Planctomyces sp. SH-PL14: one gene and its partner. The protein of the gene in region 1 interacts with the protein of each later gene in a pairwise test. Links are inferred from orthologs where the notes say so. Each region holds a gene or a part of one and is shown on either strand. Other genes may lie near its edges.

Evidence for each region.
Region 2: the proteins of def (region 1) and VT03_RS00050 interact in binary tests that used the Escherichia coli proteins (3 or more experiments, as listed by UniProt). The link is inferred for Planctomyces sp. SH-PL14 from one-to-one orthologs.

The regions. Positions count from the first base shown.
Region 1 is NZ_CP011270.1:4,988,764-5,003,439, reverse strand. Bases 7,801-10,784 are described here. They hold def (peptide deformylase), read left to right. Parts: upstream 7,801-8,966; coding sequence 8,967-9,602; downstream 9,603-10,784. Other genes in these bases: VT03_RS19040 (hypothetical protein), read left to right, coding at 10,226-10,784; VT03_RS19050 (protein kinase domain-containing protein), read left to right, coding at 7,801-8,418. In the rest of the region: VT03_RS19070 (serine/threonine protein kinase), read right to left, coding at 1-1,173; VT03_RS19065 (c-type cytochrome domain-containing protein), read right to left, coding at 1,239-3,122; VT03_RS19060 (trypsin-like peptidase domain-containing protein), read right to left, coding at 3,888-5,339; VT03_RS19055 (tetratricopeptide repeat protein), read left to right, coding at 5,613-5,930; more of VT03_RS19050, read left to right, coding at 6,223-7,800; more of VT03_RS19040, read left to right, coding at 10,785-13,555; VT03_RS19035 (rhomboid family intramembrane serine protease), read left to right, coding at 13,569-14,676. UniProt on the Escherichia coli protein: Removes the formyl group from the N-terminal Met of newly synthesized proteins. Requires at least a dipeptide for an efficient rate of reaction. N-terminal L-methionine is a prerequisite for activity but the enzyme has broad specificity at other positions.
Region 2 is NZ_CP011270.1:3,023-17,502, reverse strand. Bases 6,184-8,971 are described here. They hold VT03_RS00050 (aspartate-semialdehyde dehydrogenase), read left to right. Parts: upstream 6,184-6,964; coding sequence 6,965-7,978; downstream 7,979-8,971. Other genes in these bases: gatA (Asp-tRNA(Asn)/Glu-tRNA(Gln) amidotransferase subunit GatA), read left to right, coding at 8,512-8,971; gatC (Asp-tRNA(Asn)/Glu-tRNA(Gln) amidotransferase subunit GatC), read left to right, coding at 8,137-8,427; VT03_RS00055 (alkaline phosphatase D family protein), read right to left, coding at 6,184-6,349. Also shown: VT03_RS00070 (efflux RND transporter permease subunit), read right to left, coding at 1-2,217; VT03_RS00065 (efflux RND transporter periplasmic adaptor subunit), read right to left, coding at 2,263-3,435; VT03_RS00060 (TetR/AcrR family transcriptional regulator), read left to right, coding at 3,739-4,407; more of VT03_RS00055, read right to left, coding at 4,775-6,183; more of gatA, read left to right, coding at 8,972-9,966; ilvD (dihydroxy-acid dehydratase), read left to right, coding at 10,340-12,013; VT03_RS00030 (hypothetical protein), read right to left, coding at 12,100-12,732; VT03_RS00025 (CDP-alcohol phosphatidyltransferase family protein), read right to left, coding at 12,856-13,728; VT03_RS00020 (carbon storage regulator), read left to right, coding at 14,375-14,480.

The DNA of each region.
Region 1 (14,676 bases):
ATTCACCCCCACCACATACACCCGCTGCGCCCGCTTCCGCGGCAACTCCACCGACACCACGCACCCGTCGCCAAACGACTCCCAGTCAATCCGCGCCTCGTGGTTGAACGCCTCCTCCAGAAGCGTCTCAATGTCCTTCATCGACCCCAACACCGCCTGCAGCAGATGACTGGCCGAAATCGCGTCCTGCGGACGGTTCGCCGGACTCTTGTCGAGCAGCAGACTCAGACACTCCGCCATCTCCAGCGAGATCTCCCCGCGGATCGAACGAACATTCGGCAACGGCTGGCTCGTCACGTCGGAAATCAGCCCGTTCAGACTCCCCGCCGTGTAGGGAAGCTGACGCGTCAGCATCTGGAAGTAACAGACCCCCAGGGCATAGACATCCGAAGCCGGCGAAGCGGGCAACCCGCTGAACAGCTCCGGAGCCATGTAGTGCGGCGTCCCCGCCAGCGGCCCATGATCCGCCGCCCCGACCGCCACCCGCTTGGCGAGCCCGAAGTCCCCGAGCTTCGGAATGCCGTGCAGCGTCATCAGGACGTTGTCCGGCTTGAGGTCCCGGTGCAGAATCCCCAGGCGATGCGCCGCCCCCAGCCCATCGGCAATCGACACCGCCAGCGCCGTCGCCCGCTCGGGACTCAGCACCCGCTCCTTGATCAGGTTCTGCAGCGACCGGCCGGGGACATACTCCATCTCGAGGTAGTGATAGCCGTTGAACTCGTCGATCGCGTGAGTCGTGACGACGTTCGGATGGACCAGCGAGGCGGACGCCTGTCCTTCATGGCGGAACCGCTCCAGGTACTCGGGGTCCCGGCCCACAAGCTCCGGCGCCAGGATCTTCAGCGCGCACGGCCGATCGAGCTTCACGTGCCGCGCCAGGAAGACCCATCCCATCCCGCCGCGGCCCAGCAGCGACTCACATCGGTAGTGGTCGACCTGCTGCCCGACGAGGTCGAGAACCTGATGCGGCTCCGCGGGCGCGGTCGGCGTCGGCTGACCGTTGATGGCCCACTTCTCCGCGCTCTTCCACAGGAGCGTGGGGTGGTGGGAATGGTCCTCCACGCTGGAGTTGGCTCCGCAACTCGGACAGACGCGGCTGGCCGGGGGGGCGAGAAACCGCTCGTTACACCCGACGCAGTAGAACGCGGACGGCTCGTCTGGACTGAATGACAACGGCGGGTCTCACGTAGCGCGCCGCGAGGCGCAAAACCGGCTCACGCCGGCACATCACCGGGCTGCTATTTCCCGGCCGTCGCGCGGATGTACTTGATGTACTCCGCCGCCACCGCCGGAGGATCCCCACCGTAGGCGGCCCGAAGCGCCTGGGCCTGGGTCGTCCCGGTCTCGGTCGCCTTCACGAACTTGACGAAGTTCGGCAGCCCCGCCTTGTCGATGAGGAAGTCGACGATCGTGAAGCCCATCGGGCCGACGGTGCCGGGCGAATAGGACCGGTCGCTGAACAGCTCGTCCGGCTTGAGCGACGGAGCGACCAGGGCCGCTTCTCCCCGCAGCCCGCGGAAGTAGGGATTCCGCGCCTCGACCGAGGAGGCCATCTTCAGGCCGGTCCCCTTGAGGAGCCAGTTCGGCATGTCGGGATTGTTGCGCCGCAGGAATGCCTGGGTGACAATGTCGATGACATGGGCCTCGAGCCCCGGGGCAGTCGCCGTGGGCTCATCGCCAACGTCCTGGACGATCACATAGGCGTCCTCGACATTGGCCGTCACGATGCTCGTGGAGGTCGCTTCGTTGGGGCTTTCCCGGCCCGTCGCGGCGAGGCTGACTTCGTTGTAGCCGAACTTGTCCTTCAGAACGATCACCGCCAGCTTGCCGCGGATCGCCGGCGTGCTCTGGGCGACGAACGCCTTCTTGAGGTTGCCGATGTGCCCGGTGGCCCAGCCTTCCACCTGCTTCAGGCGGGCTTCCGGGACGTTGCCGAGGACGACGACTTCCACACCATCGACCGCGCTGCGGGTGTCGTTGGGGATCGCCTTGCGGAGGAGTTCTTCCGCTTTGCTGCGGCGCATCGCCTCCAGCTCGGAGTTGCTGAGCTTGTTCATCTTGGCGGCGGCCAGCTCGGCGTCGCTCGGGACGAGGTCGCGGATCGGCTTCCGCGCGTCGCCGCCATCGAAGACGTTCCCTTCCTCGAACCACTTCACCAGGGCGTCGTAGTTCGGCCGGGTCAGGCGTCCCTGTCCCTGCGGCATGCGGGGGTTTTCGAGCCCGCCGGTCAGGCGGAAGAGGCGGCTGTTTTCCTTGTCGCCGGGGAGGATCACGGCGCCGCTCTCGCCGCCGCGCATCATGTCTTCAAACGTCACCAGCGAGAGGCCGCCGCGGGGGTTGTTGCCGCTGTGGCAGCCCAGGCAGAGGTTCGTCATCCAGGGAGCGATGTCCTTGGTGAACGAGACGGTCTCGGTCCCCTTGGGCTTGTTGATGACGATCTTCGAGTCGACCTCGAGCGCCTTGGCCTTGGTCCGCAGCTTGCCGAGGGCGACGTCTTCCGCCTCGCCGTCAAAGTTCGCCCCCTGGCTGATCCACATCGCCACCTTCTCGACGTCTTCCTTGGCGAGGGGGCTGCCGTCCTTGGGCATTCCGCCCTGGGCGATCGGGGTCGTGATGGCCCGCATCAGGAGGCTGGTGGCGGGGTTGGGGCCGGAGACGATCGGGCCGCTGCGGCCTCCTTTGCGCCAGCCGGCAAAGTTTTCGAGGTTCAGGTTGCGGCTGGAGCGGGCGGTCGAGTGGCACTCGACGCAGTTCTTCTGAATGATCGGAGCGACGTCCTTGGTGAAGCTGACCGGCTCGGGCTTCTTGCCGCGGCTCTTCTGCTTCTCGACGGCGGACTTGGCCTTCTCGAGGGAGGAGGTGATCTTGGTCAGGGCCTTGTCGTCGGCGGTGATGCCAGCCTCTTCGACGATCTTGGCGACCCGTTCCTCGGTCTCCTTGATGAGCGTATCCGCTTCGTCGAACTGCTTTTTCGACGCCATCGACGACGCCTTGTTGACGGCGGTGGCGAGGGTGGTCAGTTCCTTCTTGTGATCCGCCGTGAGTTCAGCGGATGCGATCCCGGCTCCTCCGAGGATGGCGGCCGCGCAGAGAGAGAGGGCGGCAAGACGGCGGAAAAACATACGACAGCCTCGGAGCGGGGATGCGCTATGCCAAAATCGGACCAGAACCGCACAAACTCGGCCACTGTTCGTTGCAAAACGAGTATACCGTGGGGGAAAGCGGGAGGAAACAGGCTGGCGGAAGGATCGGCTTCGTAGGCCGGAACCGCCTTCCGGTGGAGGATGCCGATCCCCGCGCAGGCCACGACCGCTGTGTTGCAGAGAAGGACTCCCGAGGGCTCCAGAAACGGGTCGTTGTCGGCTGGTCACGCCAACGGCGTGAGACAACATAGCCTGGGGCAACGCCCCAGGAACGGTCGCCGCTCCCGGTCCAAGCCCTGCAGGGGCGCAACAGGAGGCTGGTTTGTGTCGCCCCTTCAGGGCTCTTGATCGGCACTCACCGCGAACCTGGGGCGTTGCCCCAGGCTAGGTTGTTCAACGCCTTCAGCGTTAATGAGCCCACGTTGAGGACTCACCGCTCGCTCCACGATCCCCGCGGGTTGGTGAGGGGGCATGCGACACGTGGTCCGCGCTTGGACACCCACTCCTTCAGGCATCTCTCGACGGCCAGGCCTCCGGCGGGCAAAGGGGATTCTCCCCTCTGCACTCCCTGACCAGGGTGCCCCTGGACCCGATCAGGGCCAAATGACCCTGAGTCGCGCCACTCGACCTTCCGCCTTCCGCCTGAACCCCTTCCGCCTCCCTCGCAGGTCCCCCAAAAAACAAATCGGGCCGATCCAGATTTGCCTGGACCGGCCCGAGTGAATTCGTCGCTGACCGGCTGCCTTACCGGGCGGCCGTCAGATTGAAGTGGCCGAACAACGTCTCGCCACCCCGCACAATGTAAAACTTCAGCGGATTGATCGTCCGGAAGTCCGGATGGTTCAACACGAAATCGATGTTGTCCCGATCGATCGTCTCCCACACATGCAGGCCCACCAGGATGTCGCCGCGGCGGATGCCGTTCAGCGAAGCCGGGCTCTGCGGCCGGACATCGGCCACCCGCATCCCCCCCCGATACTGCTGGCCCGTCAGGCTGGAATCGCCCGTCGGGAGCTTCTCCAGGGTCACCCCCAGGATTTCCCAGGACCGGTCCTTCGCAGCCGAGCCGACCACCGGCTTCTCAGCCACGCGAACTTCACCGCTCGCCAGCGTGCTGCCGGAGTTCAGCTGAGCCCGGACCGCGTTCGCCCGTTCAGGAGACAGGGCGGCAACCGAGATCTGCTTGGAGGACGTTTCACTGTCGCGGCGGACCATCAACTCGATCTTCTCACCGATCGACTTGCCCAGGAGCGCCCGCTCCAGGTCGACTCCGTCCGTCACCTTCACGATCCCCGCCTTGGTGATCACGTCTCCCGCCTGCAGCCCCGCTTCGGCCGCCGGCGAGTTCGGCGAAACGGACTTCACCACCAGCTTGCGTTCCGTGCCGCGCTTGTCATCCGTGGTGACCAGTCCGTGGAAGTGGCTCTCCAGAGTCTCGACGCTCATCAGACGGGCAACGATCACCCGGGCATCGTCGATCGGAATCGCGAACCCGATCCGCTGGGCTCCCGCCCGGATCGCGACGTTGATCCCGACGATTTCCCCGTCGGCATTGAGCAGCGGTCCGCCGCTGTTGCCGGGATTGATCGCCGCGTCGGTCTGGATCAGGTTCTTGTACGCCTGCTCTTCGTTGACTTCCACGTCCCGCTTGAGGGCGCTGACGATCCCGCGGGTGACGGAGTGCTCCCAGCCATAGGCGTTGCCGATGGCGTAGACGTCTTCGCCCAGGATCAGGTCGGACGACGTCCCGAAGGGGGCGACCGGGAGAGGAGAGCGGGGAGTGATCTTGATGATCGCCAGGTCGTTCTGCTTGTCCGTACGGACGACCTGGGCGTCGTAGCTCTCTTTGTTCCAGAGCGTCACGCGAAGCGATTCCACATCCTGTACGACGTGGTGATTCGTGACGATGTAGCCCCGTTCGTCGAGGATGATCCCCGTCCCCATCCCGTTGACGCGGGAGCCCTTAGAGGGACTGAGGTTGAGCATCACATCCAGCTTCTGCCGCTTTTCCGTGTGAATATTCACGGTCGAGGGGCAGATCTGCTGGAGCTGCTGCACGAACGGCGAAATGCGGTTCTTGCTGGGGGAGGCGGAGACGGCTGCAGCCGACTCGATGGCGCCGTCGCCGAAACAGGTCGGGCTGGTATTCGCAAAGAGAGCGAACCACAACCCGGCATGCAGTAGGCATTTCGACATTCGCGGACCTGTTCCCTGGGCGCAAAGTCTTGTGGTGGCCAATTCCGTCAGCCGTCCGGAGTGCAGTCCATTCCGCTCCACGCCTGCGATGATCGGTAGGCGGTCAGCAACCCCTTCAAACCCCACCGGGGGTGGCGTAGAGTTCCCCCAGTCCCCCAAAGTCGAGCTGGTCAAGCGGTGCCGCCCGCGCACCGCCGTTGTCGTGGATTCCGCGGCCCCCCGGCCGATTCGCTTCAGTCGTCCGATCCGACCCGTCAGAAGTTCGAAAAACCGATGCCTCCCACCCGACGCGAAAAACTGCAGGCCCTCCTTGCAGACAGTCCCAACGATCCGTTCCTCATATACGGACTGGCGATGGACGATTGGGGTCAAGGTCGGGCCGAAGAAGCCCTGAACGGCCTCCGGCAGGTTCTGCAGGTCGATCGGGACTACGTGGCGTCCTATCTGCAGCAGGGACAGATCCTGGCGTCGCTGCAGCGGAAGGACGAAGCGGTCGCCGTCCTGACGACGGGAATCGCCGTCGCAAACCGGATTGGCGATGCCCACGCCGCCTCGGAAATGGGCGGCCTCGCGGAAAGCCTTCGCGGCTGACGCCGCGTTTCGAATCACGCCGTTGGTACGAAGCCAGCGCCCTCACGACTCACGCAACATTCAGTCGTCCTGATTAAGGAAGTTTCCCGAGAGCCCCTGCTCGACCGAGGCCGTCGCCGGCCGACCCCGATCCCGCAGTCCCCGCATCGCCATTCGAACGAAAGCCATGGCCGCCCCGTCCGAACCTCAGCCTCCGTCCGAGACAGCGGAAAGCCAGACGGGCTCGCATTCCGGTCACACGGTGATGCGGGCGGGCGAGGCGACGGCTCCCCATCCGCCGCCGGACGGGTCCATGCCGGCGGGGACCCGGATCGGTCCTTATGAGATCCTGGGCCCGATCGGTACGGGCGGAATGGGGACCGTCTACCAGGCTCGACACTTGGTGCTGAACAAGATTGTCGCCCTGAAGTTCCTGCACACGTCCCGCGGATCGCATCCGGAGGCGGTCGCCCGCTTCCTGCGGGAAATGAAGGCGATCGGGGCCCTGCAGCACCCCAACATCGTCCAGGCATTCGATGCCGGTGAGGCGGAGGGGACGCACTTCCTGGCGATGGAGTACGTGCCCGGGATCAGCATTCACGCGCAGCTGGCGCAGTGCGGGCCGCTCACAATCGAAGCCGCCTGCGCGGTCGTGCGGCAGGCCGCCTCGGCGCTCGGCGCGGCGCACGCCATCGGGCTGATTCACCGGGACGTCAAACCCTCCAATCTGCTGCTGACCCCGTCGGGAACGGTGAAGCTCCTCGATCTGGGGATCGCCCGCTGGATGGAGGAGGAGTCCGATGCCTCCGACCCGTTGCTCACGCAAGAGGACGACCAGATCGGCACGCCCGACTTCATGGCCCCGGAGCAGTGGGACGATCCCCGCCTCGTCGACGCCCGGACGGACCTGTACGGCCTCGGCTGCACGCTCCACGCCCTCCTGACCGGCAAAGCCCCGTACGCCTCCGACACCGTCCGCTCCCGCACGGGCAAGCGGAAGGCGCACGTCGACGGCCCGATTCCCGACCTGCAGGCTCTTCGCCCCGACGCCCCCGACGAGCTGGTCCGGATCCACCGCCGGCTGCTGGAGAAGAAGCCCGAGGACCGTTTCGCAAGCGCGGCCGAGTTGATCGAAGCCCTGCGGGAGCTGGCCGGGGGGACGTTCCCGCTCGAACCGACGCCGGCCGATCCCACCCGCGTCGATCCCGCGTCGACCGACCGGCGCTCCCGCCCCTCAAAGCCGGCTCCCCACTGGCTGGCGTCGACACGGGCGCGGCTGGGACTGGAGTTCGCGGTGCTGGCCATTGTGGTGGGCGTTCTGGCGTGGGCGACTCCTTCGAGCGGCCCGGCGCAAAAGCCTTCCTCGGACGGGCTGTCCGCGACGAACAGCCTCCCTTCCCCCGAACTGACCCTGACGCCAGACGAAATCGCCCGGTGGGTCGTTCAGGTCGGCGGGACGCTGATTGTCACGGACGGAAGCCGGGAGCGGCCGGTCCGCCGGGAGAGCGACCTTCCGGTCCGCCATGCCGAGATCGCAGAGCTGCGGCTGCAGAGCTGCAAGAACTTCTTCGACGCCGACCTGAATCGGTTCAGCAACCTCCCGGCACTCCGCCGCATCAACCTCAACTTCAACCCGCAGGTGACCGACGCCGCCCTGACCGCCCTGGGACCGCTCCCCGCGCTGGAGCACCTGGAGATGTTCGGTAGCCAGGTCACCGACAAGTCGTGGCCGATGCTCCTCGCGCAGCCCCGGTTGCGGTTCCTCGATCTCTGGCGATGCCGCCACATCCGCGGCGAGGGCTCCGCGGGGATTTCCGCCCTTCCGATCGAGGTCCTGAAGCTCGGCAGCACGGGGGTCACCGATGCGGCGGTCCTGCAGTGGGGCGAGTTTCCGACACTGCGGGAGCTCGCCCTGACCGGTTGTCCCGTGACGATCAAGACCGTCCGCCACCTGACGAAGATCGCTCCTCAGCTCCAGTCACTGACCCTGGACGGCACCAAGGCGGAGAGCGCGGAGGCGATCGCCCTGTTGACGCAATTCCCGGAGCTCCGGGAGTTCAAGCTGAACGGGTGGGCGTATGACGGGGTGCAGGGGACGCTGCTGAAGCTCCCGCACCTGGAGAAGCTGGGGATCGGCTACAACGCCCCGCGGCTGTCGAAGATGTCGGACTGCCCGACGCTCCGCACCGTGGAGTGGCTGTGGATTGAGCCGGGCGAGCCGGGGATCCCCGAGCGGCTGGACTGGAGTCTTCCGCAGGTGGAGCGGATCCGGTTTGAGAGCATGGACCTGCCGGACCAGTACGGGCTGCTGGCGGAAACCTGTCCTCACGCGGAGATCGTCGAGTTCCATGAGTGTATCGACTTCACCGACCACGACGCCGAAGTGCTGGCGGGGCTTCCGTATCTGTCGCGGCTGCGGCTGGGGCCGGGGACCGAGTCGGTCCGGGCCCGGGTGCCGCTGATGCTGCTGCATCGGCCGGAGCTGGTTGTCGAGCTCATCGAGAGATGACAAGGGGCCTGTGAGGGAGGCGGAAGGTAGAGCGGCGCGACTCGGGATCATTTGGCCCTGACCGGGGTCCAGGGGGTCACCCCTGGTGGGGAGTGCAGAGGGGCAACGCCCCTTTGCCCGCCGGAGGCCTGGCCGTCGAGAGATCTCTGAAGGAGATCGTGTCCAAACGCGGACACCGTGCCGTATGCCCCCTCACCAACCCGCTGCGAGCGCAGAGCGAGTGTGGAGTCCTCAACGCCGGTCCCACAAAGGAGACATCCGTTGCTTACCACGGTTCCTCACAGAAGTACCTCCGGCGGCAAGGGGCCTGTGTTGTTTCTTCGGCCCCTTGCCCCCCGGCTGCCGTCGCATGTTGGGTTTGAGCGATGGGCGTCGTGCCGGCAAGGATATGCATTGCGACCGGGAGAGGACTGGCTCGTCCGCCGAACATCATTCGGCGAATGCCCCCGGAGATGACGGCCAAGGCTGCCAGCGGAGCCGGATCGCGATAGAATGGGGGATCACCCTGTTTCGCTCGATCCCGCACGTTTCAAGTTCTCGGCTTACGCATGCAGATTGTTCAGTATCCCCATCCCGTGCTCCGTCAGAAGTCCGTCGAAGTTCAGCGGATCGACGATGACCTGCGGAAGACGATCGCCGGTATGTTCGAGCTGATGTACGCGGCCCGCGGTGTCGGCCTGGCGGCCAATCAGGTGGGGCTCCCGTTCCGCTTCTTCGTCGCCAATTTTTCGGGCGAGAAGGACGAGAAGGAGCACGAGTTCGTCTTCATCAATCCGCAGATCACGAACCGCAAGGGGAGCGAGATCGACGAGGAGGGGTGTCTCAGTCTTCCGGGGCTGTATGCCGACGTTCGCCGGGCGGACGAAGTCGTGATTGAGGCGTATGACCTGGAGGGCCTAGGGTATCAGCTGACGTTGACGGACCTGCCGGCCCGGATCGTGCAGCATGAGCTGGATCATCTGGACGGGGTGATGTTCATTGACCGGGTGGCGGATTCGGTGAAGCGGGACATTGAGCCGAAGGTGAATGCGTTTGTGATCAAGCATGGGGCGGCTCAGAAGGAAGGGAAGCTGCCGGGCGATGCGGAGTTGCAGCAGCAGGTGAAGCAGTTGATGTCGGCGGGGAAGGTTCCGACGCCGGGTCCGCTGGTGATGCCGGAGCGCACGGAAAAGAAGTCGGAGTAATCCGCGTCCAGGCCGGCACGACACCCATAGCTCAAACCCAACGTGCCCCGGCAGCCTGGGGTCAAGGGGGGCCACGCCCCCTTGCCGCCGGAGGCGCTTCTACGAGGAACCTTGGCAAACAACGGGCGACCGCCTTGTGGAACCGGCGTTGAGGACTCCACGCTCGTTCTGGAATCCCCGCGGGTTGGCCAGGGGGCATACAGCACGTCGTCCGCGTTTGGACACGCACTCCTTCAGAGATCTCCCGACGGCCAGGCCTCCGGCGGGCAAAGGGCCAGAAAAACAGCACAGGCCCCTCTGCACTCCCCACCAGGGGTGACCCCTGGACCCCGGTCAGGGCCAAATGATCCTGGGTTGCTGCGATCTACCTTCCGCCTTCAGCCTGAACCCCTTCCGCCTCCCCCCCCAGGCCCCCTTGCATCCCCCCCCCAGGGACGAGCCCCTGGACCCGGTAGGCTGTACGCCGGCCCGCAAGCGACGCAACATCCATCCTGATCAGCTTTTAATCCCCCATCACACCTCCGACTTCCACTCTTCTCCTACCGTGGCCTCTTTATGTGGCGTATGATCAAAAATCGCGGACGGAGCGCCGCCACTTCGATTCATCACCGCGAGAGAAGGACATGTCTCGGCGGATTCCGGGTTTTCTGTTCGCCCTGACCTTCGCGCTCCTGTTCTGCGCGGCCGGGGCCCTCGCGCAGTCCCCCCCACCCGCCCCCCTCGGAAACCCCCTCCGTACCGAGTCCCCCGCCGCCTCACCGGCCACCCCGCCAACCGGCGGCCCCACATCAGAATCCGGCCTCCCCACCGGCCGCAGCGATTTCTCCCCACTCCCCACCGTCCTCAAACCGCTCATCGCGGCCATCGACCCCGAAGCCCCCGCTCCCTTCCACGTTTCCGCCCTCAAGCTCGACGGTGTGGTGACAGGAGACGCTGTCGTCTTCACCGTCGACATCGACGTCCAGATCAACCGCCAAGACAGCGCCTACTACGACGTCCCCCTCCGGCTCTCCCAGGGCCGGATCTTCGAAAAGAAGTACGACGGCCCCGGCAAAGAGGGCCCCGCCCCCGCCACCGAAGGGGACGACGGCCTCCACTGGCGGTTCTCCGGCGCCGGAGCCCACCATCTGCGTCTCAAAATGTCGGTCCCCATCAAGCGGACCGGCGGCACCAACAGCGTCGCCCTCTCGCTCCCCCAACTCCCCTCGTTCTTCGACGCCCAGTTCCGCCTCACCATCCGCGGCAAACGGATCCTGGTCCGAACCCCCAAAGAGACCTCGATCAGCGAAACGGTCGTCCACCCCGACCGCACGGAGGTCCAGGGGAGCGTCCGCGGCACGCGGCTCGAAGTGAACTGGAGCGAATCCGCCGTCGACGTCCCCGCCATCAGCCGGGTCAACACCCTCATGACCCTCCGGCACGAGGCGGACCGCCTGACCCTCCTCGGCGAACAGACCGTCCAGCGGGAGCGGACCTCGGTCGGCGAGATCTTCGTCCGCATGCCGACCGCCGGCCAGCTCCTCGAACTCGCCAGCCCCCACGTCCGGATGCACGAGCCCGCCCCCGCCCGACCCGGGTGGCGAAGGGTCGTCCTCCAGGACGCCGCTCCCGACCGGATCGACCTCCGATGGTCGTTTGACATGCCGTTCCCGACCGCGGGCGGCCGGGTCACGGTCGACGGCCTCGAAGTCGCCGAAGCCCGCGTCCAGGAAGGGGGCGTGCATCTCGCCGACTTCGGGACGCATCTCGCCATCCCCCGGATGTCGGAAAGCCCGCTCATCCGCCGCGTCGACGTCGCCAACACCCGCTCGGCGGTCCCGATCGTCAACGCCTTCGAGTTCGTCAAACAGCCGTTCGGCCTCGTCCTCGACATCCAGAAGGTCCAGCCCCGGTTCTCCGTCCGCCCGGCCCACTGGCTGCTCATCCGCGAGGACGAGATCCAGATGGAGTCGATCTTCCAGATCGAAGTCGAGAACGGGGCGCTCAGCGACCTCACCGTCGCCTGGGCCGACGCCCGCACCGAAGGCTGGCGGATCGACACCACCTCGCCGGGCCTCCTCGACCTGACCCCCGCCGAAGCCGAAACCGCCTTCGCCTCGGGTGCCCTCCCGATCCGGCTCCGGACCCCCGCCTCCTCCAAGGTCGAGGTCCGGCTGCGGTTCCGCCGCGCGAACCCGATGGGGAAGGACCTCCACTGGACCCTGCCGCGGATCTCCGGCGGCCGGCCTCTCCCGGGCTTTATCACGGTCTCGGGAGATGACAACGTCCTCCCGAACGTCACCCCCGATCCGCAGGCGACCGAGGACCCCCACGGCGGAGCCCTCCTCGCCGCGCCCGCCGAGTTCGCCGACCTCCCCCGGACCACCTGGCGGCTCGCCCCGCGGAGCGACGGGGTCTTCAAGGCGGCGGTCTCGCTCAAGGAGCGGGAGGTGGACATCGGGACGACGATCGGCGTGTCGCGGCAGGCGGGACGGGGAATCCTGGTCCGTCAGGTACTGCGGTACCACGTCCGCTTCGGACGCCTGCAAAAAATCCAGGTCGAGCTTCCGCCGGGTCTCGCGGCCCAGATCCCGCAGGGAGCCGAAGGAGCCGCCCTCTCGGCCCGGCTGGCGGGCGCTCCCCTCGAGACTTCGCGGCAGGGAAACCAGATCCAGTTCCGGCTTCCGACGCCGCGGATCGGCGAGTTCGAAGTCGCCCTCGAGTACGCGCTCCCGGTCGAGACCGACGCCATCCACTCCGTGACGGTGAAGGTCCCAATCCTTCCCTCGCCCGACGCGGCCTACTCCTCCGTGCGGTGCATGCTCCCCGACGGCGAAGGACTCTCGATCGTCGACGAGGATTCCAAGTGGGAACCGATCCCCACCGCGCCGGAGTCGACCGTCTGGTTCTCCTCGAAGAACCCCGCCGAGATCCCGCTCCGCGTCACCGGCTCGCTGCGGCAGGAGTCGCAGCGGTACTCGATCGAGACCGCTTTCCACCACGTCACGTACGACGGGACCGGCGCGTCGGTGACCTATTCGGAGTTCGCCTTCCGCGATCCCCCGGCCCGCATCGCGCTGACGATCCCGGTCAACGCCGAGCAGACGATCTTCGAATGGAACGACCGGCCGATCCTGGAATCGGAGGGAACCCTCCGGACCGACCCCAGCCTGCCGGGGCGGTTCCTGATCGAGCTCGGGATGGCCCCGGCCGCCAGCGGAGGCCGATTGCGGATGATCTACCGCCAGCCGCCGGCCGGGAAGTGGCGCGGCGGCCGGATGACGAGCCTGCGGTCCGTCGAGCTGCCGCAATTCCCGCCCAACGTCTGGATCAACCAGTCGATCTGCGAGCTCGACCTGACGCGGGACGACCATCTCCTCCAGTCGCCCAGCGCCTTCCGTCCGGAGTTCTCCTGGCGGCGGCAGGGGGCGATCTGGACTCGGCAGCCGCTGCAGCGGTATCTCGACGCCCGTTCCCGGTACGTGACGGTCGACTCTTTCCAGGGGGTCGACCTGCGGACGTTCGGCTACGCCTACAGCGGCACGGGACCGGTGGAGCAGTTCTCTTTCACGGCGATGAACCGAACGCTGATCGTCCTCATAGGGGCGGGACTGAGCCTCGTGCTCGGCTTCCTGTTCTGGCGGTTCCCCTGGACCCGCAACGCGCAGACGTTCCTGATCGTGGCGTTCCTGTTCAGCTTCCTGAGCCTGTGGCTCCTCGAGCCGATCCAGGTGCTGTTGCAGCCGGCGCTCCTCGGGGCGGTGCTGGCGGTCCTGGCGAGCTGGATCGACACCCGGACCCGGCCTCCCGAGTGGCCGGAGCTGTCGCTCCCCCTGCCGATTCCTCCGGCGCCGGTCGCGGTTACCCCCGCGTCGCTCCGCGATTCCCGATCCCATCCCTCCACGCCGGCTCCCGCGATGGCCGCGACCGCCCACTACCAGCCGGCGGCCTCGCATCACGATCTGGGACCGTAGTCGAGGCCGGCCGATGCTCTTTGCGCCCGTCAGCACCGACGCTCCGATCTACTACCGGCCCTGGGGGACGATCTCCCTCATCGTCGTCAACGTGGTCGTGTTCCTACTCGTCCAGGGGGGCGCGTTCGGACGGCCGGACGAGATCTATCTCCAGTACGGGCTATGGCACGGCGCGGGGCTGCGGCCGGTGCAGTGGATCACGTCGAACTTCCTCCACGGGGGGATCGTTCACCTGCTGCTCAACATGCTCTTCCTGTGGGCGTTCGGTCTCGTCGTCGAAGGGAAGATCGGGCCGGGGCCGTTCCTGGCGACGTACTTCACGATCGCGGTCGTGGAGTCGGCGGTGCAGCAGCTCTGCCTGATGTGGGTGACGCCGGGAGTCTCGTTCGGCGCGTCGTCCGCGATCTTCGGCCTGATGGCGATGGCGCTGATCTGGGCTCCGCGGAACGACATCACGGTCGGCTACACTTGGATCATGCGGACCGGGCTGATCGACATCCCGATCCTGCAGTTCTCGCTGTGGATGATCGTCCTCCAGGTCCTGCTGGCGTTCACGTTCCGGTTCCACGTGACGAGCGAGATCCTGCACCTGGGTGGAGCACTCCTGGGGGCGGCGATCGCGTGGCAGTTCCTTCGCCGCGGGTGGGTCGACTGCGAGAACTGGGACATCTTCTCGGTCATGAAGGGCCGGCACCTCACAATCGACGGGGAAGCTCCGGCGCCGGTCCGCTCGACGCGGCGGCTGACGCGGGACGGCAAGCCCGCGAGGAAGAAGAAGCGGATCGATCCGCTGACGCGGAAGGTGAAGCATCTGACTCGGCTGCGGGGGCTGCTGCACGACGGGAAGCCGCGGGCCGCCTTTGACGAGTGGACGGCGGCCCGGCATTTCTCCGAGGACTGGACGACGTTCGAGTCGGACATGGTGAACCTCAGCGCGCAGTTGCAGCAGGCGGGGTATGTCTCGGAGGCGCTGGAGGTGCATCTGCACTTCATCGAGCGGTTCCCGGGGAGTGCGGACCGGGTGCGGATCGAAGCGGCGGAGTTGATGTTCCGGCACCAGAAGCGGCCGCATGCCGCGATGCGGGTGGTGGAGGGGCTGGACGTGGAGAGTCTGCCCCAGG
Region 2 (14,480 bases), 5.0 Mb from region 1 along the record:
AATGTCGATGAACAGGACCGGGGACTTGGCGTTGTAGACTGTCGTCAGGCCGACGAGCCCCGGCACCTGGTTCCCTTTGGCGACCAGGTTGTCGGTCTCCCGCTGCAGTTCGAGGAGCCCGACGTCGCCGCGGTCCTCGACCATGAACTTGAAGCCCCCGGCCCGGCCGAGACCGTTCACCGCCGGGGCGGGGAAGACGTTGACCAGCGCCTCGGGGATCAGTCTGGCGTAATCCGCGCGGAGCTTGGCAGCCACATCGTCGGCGTACTGCTCAGGATCGCCGCGGCGTTCGTCGAACGACTTGAGGATGATGAACATCGACCCGAAGTTCGAACCGTAGGCACTCAGAATGAACGAGTTCCCGGCGACCGAGTTGACGTTCTTGACCGCCTTGTGCGCCATCGCGATCTGTTCGATCTTGGCCACGACATCGCGGGTCCGGACCGCGGAGGAGGCGTCCGGGAGCTGAACGCTGGCGATCAGGTAGCCCTTGTCCTGCGACGGGATAAAGCCGGTCGGGAGCTGGCGGTAGCCCCAGCCGGTCAGCCCCAGGAGGCCGACGTACAGGACAAGGACGAGCGCGGGCACCCGCAGCAGGCCCCCCACGGCGCGGGTGTAGACAGAGGTCGTCTTCCGGAAGCCGAAATCGAACAGCCGGAACAGCCAGCCGAGCGTCATGTCGAGCAGCCAGGTCAGCGGATCCCGCCGCGATCCGGGCTTCCGCAGGAGCAGGGCGGCCAGCGCGGGGCTGAGGGTCAGCGAATTGATCGTCGACAGGACGGTCGAGACGGCGATTGTCAGGGCGAACTGCCGGAAGAACTGCCCGACGATCCCCGAGATGAACGTGCAGGGAACGAACACCGCCGTCAGCACGAGTCCCACGGCGACGACCGGGCCCGAGACCTCCTCCATGGCCTTGAGGGCCGCCTGCCGGGGGGACAACCCCTTCTCGATGTGATGTTCGACCGACTCGACGACGACGATGGCGTCGTCGACGACGATCCCGATCGCCAGCACCAGTCCGAAGAGCGTCAGGTTGTTGAGACTGAACCCGACGAAGTACATCGCCGCGAAGGTTCCGACGATCGCCACCGGGACCGCCAGCAGCGGAATGACCGCCGCCCGCCATCCCTGGAGGAAGACGAGCACGACGAGCGCGACGAGCAGGATGGCGTCGCGAAGGGCGTTGAAGACTTCGTGGATCGACTCCCGGATGAACGGGGTCGTGTCGTATCCGATCTCGTAGACCACCCCCTCCGGAAACTGTTCCGAGAGCTGTTGCATCGTCGACTTGATCGAGTCGGCGGTCGCCAGGGCGTTGGCGTCCGGCAACTGCCAGATCGCGAGCCCAACGGTCGGCTTTCCGTCGAAGCGGTTGTTGATGTCCTGCGAGCGGGCGTTGAGCTCGGCGTACCCGATGTCGCGGATCCGCAGGATCCGGCCGTCGGGTGTGTTGCGGACGACGATGTTGCCGAAATCCTCTTCGCTGACGAGCCGCCCCTTGATCGTCAGCGGGATCTGGAGCAGCTGTTTCCCGGGGGTCGGGGGAGCACCGACCTGGCCGATCGCCGGCTGAAAGTTCTGCTCGCGGATCGCGGCAATGACGTCGCTCACCGCCAGGTTGCGGACCGCCAGCTTGTCCGGGTCGACCCAGACCCGCATGCTGTAGTCCCGCTGTCCGAAGACGAGGACTTCCGAGATCCCCGGGAGCCGGGCGAGCTCATCTTTGATTCGCAGGACCGCGTAGTTACTGAGATAGAGCTGGTCGTAGCGGCCGTCCGGCGAGTTGAGGCTCACCGTCAGGAGGATGTCGGGAGAACGCTTCTTCGTCGTGACGCCGGTCTGGCGAACGACGTCGGGGAGCTGAGGGAGGGCGAGCGCGACGCGGTTCTGGACGAGGACCTGGGCCAGGTTCAGGTCGACCCCCGGCTTGAAGGTGACGGTTAGCGTGTAGGAGCCGTCGCTCGTCGACTGCGAGGACATATAGAGCATGTCCTGCACGCCGTTGACCTGCTGCTCGATCGTGGCGGCGACGGTCTCGGCGACGACCTTGGAGCTCGCCCCGGGATAGTTGCAGTCGACCTGGACCGTCGGCGGCGCGACGGGGGGGTACTGCGCGATCGGCAGATAGAAGACCGCGATCCCGCCCGCCAGCGTGAACAGGATCGAGATGACGGTCGCGAAGATCGGCCGGGCGATGAAGAAGCGGGACAACACGCAAAGACCTCCGATGCGACCGCACCGCGAATGACGACGGCGATGCTACGGGGCTCGCGGAACGGCCGGCGGAGCTCCCTCGCCCGCGCGCACCGTCTGGATCGCGGGCGGCGACTCGGCGCCCGGCTTCTTCGTGTCGGCAGGAGACGGCTGCTGCGAGGCGGTCTCGGCGGCCGAGGCGGGCGGAGTCATCGGCTCCGGCTTGACCTTCATGTTGGGGCGGACCCGCTGGAGTCCGGTAACGACGACCCGGTCGTCCTTGGCGAGGCCCGACGTGATGACGCACTTGCGGTCCGTCACCCAGCCGACCTGCACCTTCTGGTAGCTGATCTGGCTCCCCTCTTTCCCTTCCTTCACGACATAGACGAACCGCTGCCCCTGGTCCGTCCCCAGCGCTTCCTCGGGGATGAGCAGCGCCCGTTCCTGCGGGCCGACCGGGACGCGGAGGCGGACGAACATCCCGGGGGAGAGGAGCCCCTGTGTGTTGTCGATGGCAACGCGGGCCCGGAGGGTCCCGGTCCCCATGTCGATCTGGTTGTCGACCCAGTTGATGTGGCCGGTCATCGTGTAGTCCAACTCGCCAGCGAGCTGGACCTGGATCGGCTGGCCGCGGTCCGGGGCTTCCTTGAGGCGGCCGGTTTCGACGAGGCGACGCATCGCCAGAACGCTCCGCTCGTCGTAGTCGAAGTAGGCGTAGATCGGGTCGAGCGAGACGACGACCGCCAGCGGCGTGACGTCCTGCTGGACGATGTTCCCCGGGTCGACGAGCCGCCGGCCGATGCGGCCCTTGATCGGCGAGACGACCCGCGTGAAGTCGACGTTGAGCTTGGCGTGGTCCCGCATCGCCTCCGAGGCCTTGTGGGCGGCGACGGCGGCCTGTGTCTCGAAGGTGAGCCGCTCGACTTCCTGTTCGGTCGTGGCAGCGTTGGCGGCCAGACGCTTGAAGCGTTCCAGCTGTGACTGGACCCGCCGCACGTCCGCTTCCCGCTGGAGGACCGTCGCCTCCGCCTGGGCCAGTTCCGCCTTGTAGGTGGTATCTTCGATTTCGAAGAGGACCTGTCCCGCCTGGACCTCGGCGCCGTCGACGAAGTTGACCTTCTTGAGGTAGCCGCTGACTCGAGAGCGAAGTTCGACTGTGTCGGGCGAGAGGGTCCGTCCGCCGAATTCCTCAAAGGGGATGACGTCCGATTCCGACGGCGTCACGTACTTGACCACCATGGTCGACGGCGGGGCGGCCGGGGGAGGGGCCTTCTGACATCCGCTCCCCGCGAGGATCAGAGCCCCCCCGCACAGAAGAAACCACAATTGCCGCAAGATGCAGAACCTCGACGGAGAACGATCGACACCGGTCCGAGCGCAATGACACCCTTGAACGGGCCACCGAAAATATGGCACACTGCTTTGATGACTGACCGGTCAGTCAAAAATGATTCTATCGGGGAACGGTTGCCTTTCAATCATCATCCGATTTTGATTCGAGTTTGAATGTTCGGTAAAGACCGGGCGAGCAGGGAGCGGTGATTGTCTGCCACGACTGACAAGGCGAATGAGAGGACGACGGGGCGGTCCGAGCGGAAGCAGGATCGTCGACGGGCGATCCTGGAGACGGCGGCGCGGCTCTTTGCGGAGCGGGGCTACAGCGAGTGCGATATGGAGCGGGTCTCGGACGCGCTCGGGATCGCCAAGGGGACGCTCTACCTCTATTTCCCCGGCAAGCAGGAGCTGTTCCTGGCGTGCGTCGACTGGGGAATGGCGGAGATGGAGCGAATCGTCCTGGAGGCGGCCCAGTCCGATCCCTGTCCGTTGCGGGGGATCGCGCGCTCGATCCGGGCCTACCTCGAGTTCTTCGATCAGAACCCGCATTGTGTCGAGCTGTTGATCCAGGAGCGGGCCATGTTCCGCGACCGGAAGCGGGGGGCGTATTTTGAGCATCGCGACGAGATGCGGATCCACTTCCGGCAGATCTACTCGGCTCTGATGGAGCGGGGGACGTTCCGCAGCGACATGCCGGTGGAGCGGCTGCTGGATACGATCGGGGCGCTGTTATACGGAACGATGATCTTTACGAACTCGATCGGGCGCACGATTTCGCTGGATGAGCAGTACGTGTCGCTGATGAATACGGCGTTTGGCGGGCTGGTGACGCCGGAGGGGCGTGAGGCGCTGGCGGTGGTCGCACCACTGTCGTGACGCGTCCCATCACCGGGTCCAGGGGCACCCTGGTGGGGAGTGCAGAGGGGCCTGTGTTGTTTTCTTGGCCCTTTGCCCGCCGGAGGCTTGGCCGTCGAGAGATGTCTGAAGGAGTGAGTGTTCAAGCGCGCACAACGCGCCGCATGCTCCCTCACCAACCCGCGGGAACTCCAAAGCGAGCGGTGAGTTCTTAACGCCGCTCCCACAAAACGGAAGCCCGTCGCTTACTACGGTTCCTCATGGAAGTGCCTCCGGCGGCAAGGGGGCGAGGCCCCCTTGACCCCAGCTGCCGTAGCACGTTGGGTTTGAGCTATGGGAGTCGTGCCGGCAAGGACGCGACTCGATCTCGCTCCGTCACCAACGACGCTCAGACTTCATTCAACCCCGGACGTCCCGCTTCCACAACAAAGCTCTTGCGGGTCACAAGCGGCGCGCCCGGCTTCTCCACATAGGGAACCGTCCGGTAGTGCGAAGTAAAACTCTCGGGAGTGACTTCGCAGGAGACGTAGCCCCGCTCGTTGTTGTAGAACTTGACGAAGGGGTTCTCGCGCAGGACCGCCGCCGTGGTCTTGGTCGTCTCGGCTCCGTCGCCGCCGGAGCTGATCGACGTCCCGACGAACTCCGTCGCCACGACGGGGGACGTCTCGTCGCCGCAGTCGACCTGGAGGTTGTTCGCCCAGTTGTTGTGGATGTCGCCGGTGATGACGATCGGGTTGAGACCCGGGTGCTCGGCGAAGAACTTGAGGATCCGCTGGCGGTTCACTTCATAGCCCGGCCACTGGTCCATGCTGTAGCCGACCGGCTCGTCGGGAACGCGGTCGACGCGGGCCATCATGACCTGCTGGGTCAGGACATTCCACGTTCCTTTCGTCGCCTTGAGCGTGTCGTAGAGCCACTTCTCCTGCGTATTGCCGAGGAGAGTTCCCTTCGGATCGTAGGTCCCTTCGCAGGGGGCCTTGTTGCCGTCGCCGCAGGGCTGATCGGTGCGGTACTGCCGGGTGTCGAGGACCTGGAACTCCGCCAGCCGTCCGAAAGGGACGTTGCGATACAGCTTGAGATCCGGGCCCTTCGGGAGGTGGGCTGAGCGGAGGGGCATGTGCTCGTAGTAGGCCTTGTAGGCGTTGGCCCGGCGGCCGAGGTACCACTCCGGCGTCTCGTCCTTCTTCTCCGAGATCTCCCCGGCGCAGTTGTTGGCGAATTCGTGGTCGTCCCAGGTCACCAGCCACGGACAGAGGGCGTGCGCCGCCTGGAGGTATTCGTCGGTCTTGTACTGAGCGTGCCGGTTGCGGTAGTGCGACAGCTCCTCAAGCCGGGGGCCGACATGGACCCGCATCCGCTTGGGATTGCCCGCCGCCTCATAGATGTAGTCGCCGAGGTGGGCGATGAGGTCGAGGTCCTCGTGCCGCATGTGGTCGTAGGCGGTGTAGTAGCCCCCTTCGAAGCTCTGGCAGGAGGCGAAGGCAAATCGCAGCTTCTGGGGGATCTCTTCCGGCCGCGGCGCGGTCCGGGTCCGGCCGACGGGGCTGATCTCGTTCATCGCGGCGAAGCGGTAGAAGTACCACCGGTTCGGATCCAGCCCGTTCACCTCGACATGGACCGAGTGAGCCAGGTCCGGCGTGGCGACCGCCGTCCCCTTGGCGACGACCTTGGAGAACTTGTCGTCATCCGCCACTTCCCAGCGGACTTCGATGTTCTCCTGCGGCATCCCGCCCCCTTCGAGGGGCTTGGGGGCAAGCCGCGTCCAGAGCACGATCCCCGTGGGGGCCGGGTCACCGGAGGCGACACCGAGGGCGAACGGGTAATCGGGGCTTGTCGACTGACGCAGGGCGAAGGCCGATTCCGGGCGGCCCAGCAGCGGCCAGGCGACGAGCGCGGCTCCTCCGGCCGCCAGAAACCCACGTCGCGTCCACACCCGTCCGGGGACATCCATACGAATCGGCATTTCGAACCCTCACGCGTCGAAGACTCATCAATCCGCGGGCATGCAATGTCCCGGGAGGCGTCGGATTCAACAAGGAGGCTGTGAACTTTTGATAAAGGTGACTGCGAGGCAACAAAGTGGTGACGGAGTCTCAGGAGAGTAGTGGTCTCCTCCATCCCATCGGGTCCAGGGGTACCCTGGTGGGGGATGCAAGGGGGCAACGCCCCCTTGCCCGCCGGAGGCCTGGCCGTCGAGAGATGTCTGAAGGAGATCGTGTCCAGGCGCGACCGACGTACCGTATGCCCCCTCACCGACCCGCGGGGATCGCAACGCGAGCGTGGAGTCCTCAACGCCGGTTCGACAAAGAGGACGTCCGTCGTTTACCACGGTTCCTCATAGAAATGCCTCCGGCGGCAAGGGGGTGAGACCCCCTTGACCCCAGCGGCCGTCGCACGTTGGGTTTGAGCAAGCAAAGTCCGGCCGGCAAGAACGCGGTTCGAGCAGCGGGACACACGCGCCCCCGTCCCTGGTGTGGCGACTCCCTTTTCGCACCGATATACTGCCGAACTTCTCGACGCACGGACATGTCCACCAACGGACTTCCGTCAACGTCACCCCATTTTCGGAGCCTCCGCAGTGTTCAAGTGCGTAGCCCTGGTTGGTGCCACCGGCGCCGTCGGGCGGATCATGCGTCAAATGCTCGAAGAGCGGAACTTCCCCGCCCAGAGCTACCGACTCCTCGCCTCGGCCCGCAGCGCCGGGGGAACGATCACGTTCCAGGGCAAAGAACACAAAATCGAGGAACTCACGAAGCAGGCCTTCCAAGGCTGCGACCTCGTCATCGCCTCCACCCCCGATGACGTCGCCGCGGACTACCTCCCCGCCGCCATCGACGCCGGCTGCACCGTCATCGACGAGTCCGGCTACTGGCGGATGAAGGACGGGGTCGCCCTCGTCATTCCGGAAGTGAACCCTCAGGACGCCCTCAACGCCAAGGGGATCATCGCCAGCCCGAACTGCTCCACCACGCAGATGGTGGTCGCCCTCAAGCCGCTCCACGACGCCGCCAAGGTCAAGCGGGTCGTCGTCTGCACCTACCAGGCCACGAGCGGCGTCGGCGTCCAGGGGACCAAGGAGCTGATCGAGGGAAGCCACGCCCACCTCGCCGGCGAAAAGTACGAGTACACCGCCTTCAAGCACCCGATCGCCTTCAACTGCATCCCGCAGATCGGCAGCGAAAAGGAAGAGGGGTACACCAGCGAAGAAATGAAGATGGTGTACGAGACCCGCAAGATCCTCGGCGACGAGAGCATTCAAGTCTGCCCGACCGCGGTCCGCGTGCCGGTCTCCAACTGCCACAGCGAAGTCATCAACGTCGAGCTCGGCCGTCCGGTCTCGGTCGAAGAGGCCCGCAAGCTCTTCGCCGCGTTCCCCGGGATCACGGTCATCGACGATCTGGCCCACTTCCAGTATCCCCTGCCGTCGACCGCCGACGGTTCGGACGAAGTGTTCGTCGGCCGGATCCGCCGCGATCTGTCGCATCCGAACTGCCTCACGTTCTGGTGCGTGAGCGACAACCTCCGCAAGGGGGCCGCCACCAATGCAGTCCAGATCGCGGAACTGCTCGCCAAGCACCGGTTCGGAAAGTAGTCCTCTCGCTCCGCGAGAGGAGATCGCGGGACGGCGGTCCCAATGGCACCGCCGCTCCGCCTCCCTGCTTCGCGCTCCTTGATTCCATTGGGATCGCGGACGCGGGTTTCCTTTGACGCCCCGACTGGAGGCTCATCTCGCGGAGCGAGATGGCTACTATGCTCACCCCCTCCGACGTCCACAAAGTCGCTCTCCTTTCCCGGCTTAAGCTCACCGAGGCCGAGGTCGGGCGGTTCACGCAGCAGCTCGGCGATGTGCTGAAGTACGTCGAGCAGCTCGACGAGGTGAATGTCGACGGCGTCGAGCCGATGGTTCACGCCGTCGAGGTCCGGAACGTGTTGCGGAAGGACGAGGTCGCCCCGTCGCTCCCCCGCGAACAGGCCCTTTCGAACGCTCCGAAGACAGACGGAAAATACTTCCTCGTCCCGCCGATCCTGGGAGCCGACTAGCCGGGGCCGTCTAGATCTCCGTTCCTCCCGCCGCTCCCCCGCGAAGGCGTTCTTCGCCGTTCCCTTCCATTGAGTGCCTGACGCATGTCCCTGACGACGCTCCCTACCAGTGACCTCCATGCGAAGCTGACGCGGGGTGAAGTCTCGGCGGTCGACGTGACCCAGGCGTACCTCGACAGCATCGCCGCCCGGGACGCGGCGGTCGGAGCGTTTCTCCATGTCGACTCGGAGGGGGCCCTCGCCCAGGCCCGCGCGATAGACGAGCGCCGCGCTAAAGGGACCGTCGGCAAGCTGGCCGGTCTACCGGTCGCGCTCAAGGACAATCTTTGCACCGTCGGCGCGCCATGCACCTGCGCCAGCCGGATGCTCGAGAAGTTCGTCCCTCCGTATGACGCGCACGTCATCGAGCGGCTGCGGGCCGAGGACGCGGTCCTCATTGGCCGCGTCAACCTCGACGAGTTCGCGATGGGGTCCTCCTGCGAGAACTCCGCGTTCAAGAAGACCGCCAACCCCTGGAACCTGACCCACTCGCCCGGTGGCTCCAGCGGCGGCTCGGGAGCGGCGGTCGGCGGCGGAATGGCTCCGCTGGCGCTGGGCTCCGACACCGGCGGTTCAATCCGGCTACCGGCGGCGTTCTGCGGTGTGGTGGGGATGAAGCCGACCTACGGTCGCGTCTCGCGGTACGGGCTGGTCGCCTTCGCCAGCTCCCTCGACCAGATCGGCCCCCTGGCCACCGATGTCCGCGGGGCGGCGTTGACCCTGCAGACCATCGCCGGTCACGACCATCGCGACTCGACCTCGGTCGACCGCACGGTTCCGGACTATCTCGCCAACCTCGACACACCGCTGAAGGGACTCCGGATCGGGATCGTGCCGGAATACTTCGGCGCTGGGCTCGACCCCGAGGTCGCCGAGGCGGTCCGGAAGGCGATCGACGTCTACCGCGGACTGGGAGCCGAGGTCCGGGAAGTCCATCTGCCGCACACCAAGTACTGCGTCGCGGTGTACTACATCGTCTCCTCGTCCGAAGCATCGAGCAATCTGGCCCGCTACGACGGCGTCCACTACGGACACCGCGGCGAGAAGCCGGTAAACCTCGTCGATCTCTACGAATCCTCCCGCGGCGAAGGCTTCGGCGACGAAGTGAAGCGGCGGATCATGCTCGGGACCTACGCCCTCTCGAGCGGGTACTACGACGCCTATTACAACAAGGCCCTCAAGGTCCGCCGGCTGATCAGCGACGATTTTTCCAAAGCCTTCGCGGACGTCGACGTGATCCTCTCGCCCGTCAGCCCGACCCCGGCGTTCCGGCTCGGTGAGCTCTCGGACGATCCGTTGGCGATGTACCTGATGGACATCTACACCATCAGCGCTAACCTCGCCGGAATCCCCGGGATCTCGATCCCCTGCGGAAAGAGCTCCGCCGGCCTGCCGATCGGACTCCAGCTCCTGGCTCCGGTCTTCGAAGAAGAACGCCTGCTCCGGGCGGCCCGGATGTACGAAGCGACCCAGCCCTCGTTCGGCGTCGCTCCGGCGTGACGCCGGACGAACTCCTTCACCCCGCAACGCTGGCTTTGGAATCCCCGCGGGATGGTGAGAGGGCATCCGGCACGTTGTCCGCGCTTGGACACGGACCCCTTCAGACGTCTCTCGACGGCCAGGCCTCCGGCGGGCAAGGGGGCGTGGCCCCCTTGCATCCCCCCACCAGGGTGCCCCTGGACCCGGTGAGACGGCGATGCTGGGCCGTTCTTCTCTACCTTCCGTCTTCAGCCTTAAGCCTTCCGCCTCCCCCCTCCTCGCGAACCCGATGGACCCTCCCCGCGTCCTCGTTATCATGGCCCATTCCCCCGTTTCCTATCGCCAGCGGTGACGGACTCCATCCCTCGCGCGGCCCCATCCATCCGACACTGACATGCTCAACAAGTACTCGTCGCACATCACGCAACCGAAATCCCAAGGGGCGTCACAGGCCATGCTGTACGCCACCGGCCTGTCGACCGACGACATGCAGAAGGCCCAGGTCGGGATCGCCAGCGTGTGGTACGAGGGGAACCCCTGCAACATGCACCTCCTCGACCTGGCGGCCAAAGCCCGTGAAGGGGTCGTGGCGGCGGGACTCGTCGGAATGCGGTTCAACACGATCGGCGTCAGCGACGGGATCTCGATGGGAACGGACGGAATGTCCTATTCCCTCCAGTCGCGAGAGATCATCGCCGACTCGATCGAGACCGTCATGGGAGCCCAGTGGTACGACGGCCTGATCTCGATCCCGGGCTGCGACAAGAACATGCCCGGCTGCCTGATGGCGATGGGCCGCCTCAACCGCCCGGCCCTCATGATCTACGGCGGCACGATCAAGCCGGGCTGCTCGCTGAAGGGCGAAAAACTCGACATCGTCTCGGCCTTCCAGTCCTACGGCCAGTACCTCGCCGGCAAGATCGACGAAGCGGAGCGGCGGAACATCGTCGAGAAGTCCTGTCCCGGCGCCGGAGCCTGCGGCGGGATGTACACGGCCAACACGATGGCGAGCGCCATCGAGGCGATGGGGATGACGCTGCCGTTCTCGTCATCGATCCCGGCCGAAGACCCGGCCAAGCTTCAGGAATGCCTCGACGCCGGCAAGGCGATCCGCGTCCTGCTCGAAAAGGACATCAAGCCGCGGGACATCATGACCCGCCAGGCGTTCGAGAACGCGATGGTCCTCATCATGACGGTCGGCGGGTCGACGAACGCCGTCCTGCACCTGATCGCCATGGCCCGCGCGGTCGGTGTCGACCTGACGATTGACGACTTCCAGAAAGTCAGCGACCGCGTCCCCTACATCGCCGATCTCAAGCCGAGCGGCAAGTGGGTCCAGGAAGACCTGCACAACGTCGGCGGGACCCCCGCCGTCCTCAAGTATCTTCTCCAGAAGGGGTACATTGACGGCGATTGCCTCACGGTCACCGGTAAGACGCTCGGTGAAAACCTCTCGTCGGCTCCGGGGCTGCACGAGGGACAGACCGTCGTTCGTCCGCTCGAAGATCCGATCAAGGCGACCGGCCACATCCGGATCATGAAGGGGAACTTCTGTCCGGACGGTGCCGTGGCCAAGATCACCGGCAAGGAGGGGCTCCAGTTCAACGGGCCGGCCCTGTGCTATGACAGCGAAGAAGACATGCTCCGTGGTCTCGAGAAGGGAGAGATCAAGGGGGGCGAGGTGATCATCATCCGCTACGAAGGCCCGAAGGGAGGCCCGGGGATGCCCGAAATGCTCACCCCGACAAGTGCCCTGATGGGTGTCGGACTCGGCGACAAGGTGGCCCTCATCACCGACGGCCGGTTCTCCGGCGGCTCGCACGGCTTCATCATCGGCCACGTCACACCGGAAGCTCAAGAAGGGGGACCGATCGCCCTCGTGAAGAACGGCGACCGGATCATGATCGACGCCGAGAAGAACCGGATCGACCTGGACCTCCCGGCGGGCGAGATTGAAAAGCGCCGCGCGGCCTGGAAGGCTCCCGCCTACAAGTTCACCCGCGGGACGCTCTACAAGTACATCAAGAACGTGAAGAGCGCCAGCGAAGGCTGCGTGACGGACGAGTAGTCTGTTCAGCCTCAGGATTCACGGGCGGTCGGCGAAACGCTGACCGCCCGTTTTTTGTTGGCACGGCGTCGAAGCTGCCGGGCGAACTACGTCTCGTCGCACCATTCGCCCGCGCTCCGCGGCGCGATGGCGGCGATGTCGAGGATCCGCAGGAGACTGCCGACGGTCCCCCAACAGAAGAGCAGGCCGGCCATCGTCCGGAGCGTCGCCGAGTCGATCTGCGTGGACTCGATCGTCTTGCCGGACAGGACCGCCATCGAGACCGCCAGCCAGATCTGGCTTCCGAGTCCGACAGCCGAGAGAACCAGGAACAGCAGGCGGGCGATCCGTCGGCGCTGAAACAGCCCCGAGAGGACGTAGATCTCGACGCCGAGCCGCGTCCCGGCAGCCAGCAGGACCACAGCGGCGGTGCCGATCGCCTCGCGGCCGAGGCTGAGACCGACGACGATCAGGAACAGATCTTCGAGGAGATGGATCCCGCTCAGAACGACCGCCAGCAGGATCGTCGACGGCATCTCCCGCATCCGCGCGGCGGCAGCAGCCGTTGTCCGGGACGATGTGACCGTTCGCTGCTTCGTCACTTCGGGACGCGGCTCGCCCTCCGGACGAACTGCCTCCTTGCTCTCAACAATGGCGGGCTGGTCCACGAGAACTGGCCCCGCCGCTGGGAGGGCGGTTGTCGCGGCCACGGAGGCCGGCGCGGCGCCGGGGATGGTCACGGCCCCTCCGCAGTCACGGCAGCGGAACTCCCTGCCCGCGAACTCGTCCGGAACTTCGTAGTTTTTGGAGCAGTGGCCGCACGTCACAAGAATCGACAAACAAAACTCCTCGCAGCGGACCGATCAGGCGACGTTCGTCGATTCGGGAGAGTGTCCCGTGGGTGTGGGAGCCGGGGCGGCCCGGCGCGGAACGAGCTCGAACCAGAGCGCCTTGGCGGGCGAGGCGAGCGCGAACCAGCAGAAGACGATCGGCAGCGCCAGCTCATGGACCCAGAAGAGCGCCGCGACCCCGAAGACCACCTGGAGCAGCGTTCGCCGCGGCTTGCGTCCGCGGAAGAGCTGTGTGAAGAAGTGGGGATAGCGGACCCGGGAGACCATGAGAGCCGCGACCGCCAGCGTCACGAGCGGGACGACGAGCCGAACGGCCGGGATGACGGTGCCGTTGATCGCCGCCGCCCATTCGCCGGACTTGGAGGCGATCTTGCCGAGCTCGGGCATCGCCAGGGGGAACGCGGCGACCGTTCCCGCTGCCGCGGGGGAGGGGAGGCCGCTGAATTCTTCGTGGGTGTCGTCGTCGTCGGTCTCGACGTTGAACCGCGCCAGCCGCATGATCGCGCACAGGGCGTAGAGGCAGGCGATTGTCCAGACCATCCGCTTGGGATAGAAGAATGGACCTTCGTAACCGTCGAGGGCATGCTCGACGAACTGGAGCATGATGAAGGCGGGGGCGACGCCGAAGGTCACGGCGTCGCAGAGGCTGTCGAGCTGGGCTCCGATCTCGCTCGTCTGTCCGGTGAGCCGCGCGGCGCTCCCGTCGAGCATGTCGAAGATCATCCCGCCGAAGATGAGCAGCGAGGCGTAGAAGAGCAGGTTCTGCTGGCCGTCGACGAGTCCCGGCCCGAGCTTGGCGGCGAGCGTGATCGCGCCGAAGCCGCACGCCGCGTTACCGAGTGTGAGCAGGGTCGGAACGACGGCGATCAGGCGGGGACGTTTCATGTTCAGGGCAGGGGATGCATGGGCTGACCCCACGGTACAACGTTTGGGGAGAACTTTCCATGCGATCTCCATCAAAGCGGAACACGATGTCCTCGGTCTACCGAGATCCAGTGGCTCGCCCCTGGTGGGGGATGCAAGGGGGCAACGCCCACTTGCCCGCCGGAGGCCTGGCCGTCGAGAACTGTCTGAAGGAGTGGGTGTCCAACCGCGGACGACGTGTCGTACTCCCGCTTACCAACCCGTGGGGATTGCAAAGCGAGCGGTGGTCCTCAACGCCGGCGCCACGAAGGGGGGCATCCGTTGTTTACCACGGTTCCTCACAGGAGTGCCTCCGGCGGCAAGGGGTGCCCCCTTGACCCCGGCTGCCGTGGCATGTTGGGCTTGAGCTATCACGTCGTGCCGGCAACGACGTCGTTCGAGCAACACACCCGACGCATTCCCACAGAACATCGTCGCCGTCCGTTGAGAACACCTCGCGGACCGATCACAATGCGGGCTTCCCATCGCAGACGGGACAGCGGAGCCCCGGCGAAATGTCGCCGGGAAGAGCGCAAGGACGCGCCGCGGACGCAGCATGCCGGAGTTCTTCGGCTGTTGCCCCTCAGGTCCCCGCGCACTCCTCTCTTCAGCGCTCAAAGAGGTCAACATGTGGATCGTGGAACGCGGCATCGACGAGGCGGTCATTCTCGATGACGTCATCGTTCGCGTCGTCTCGGTGTCGTCCGAGGAGATCCGTCTCGCGATCGCTTCAC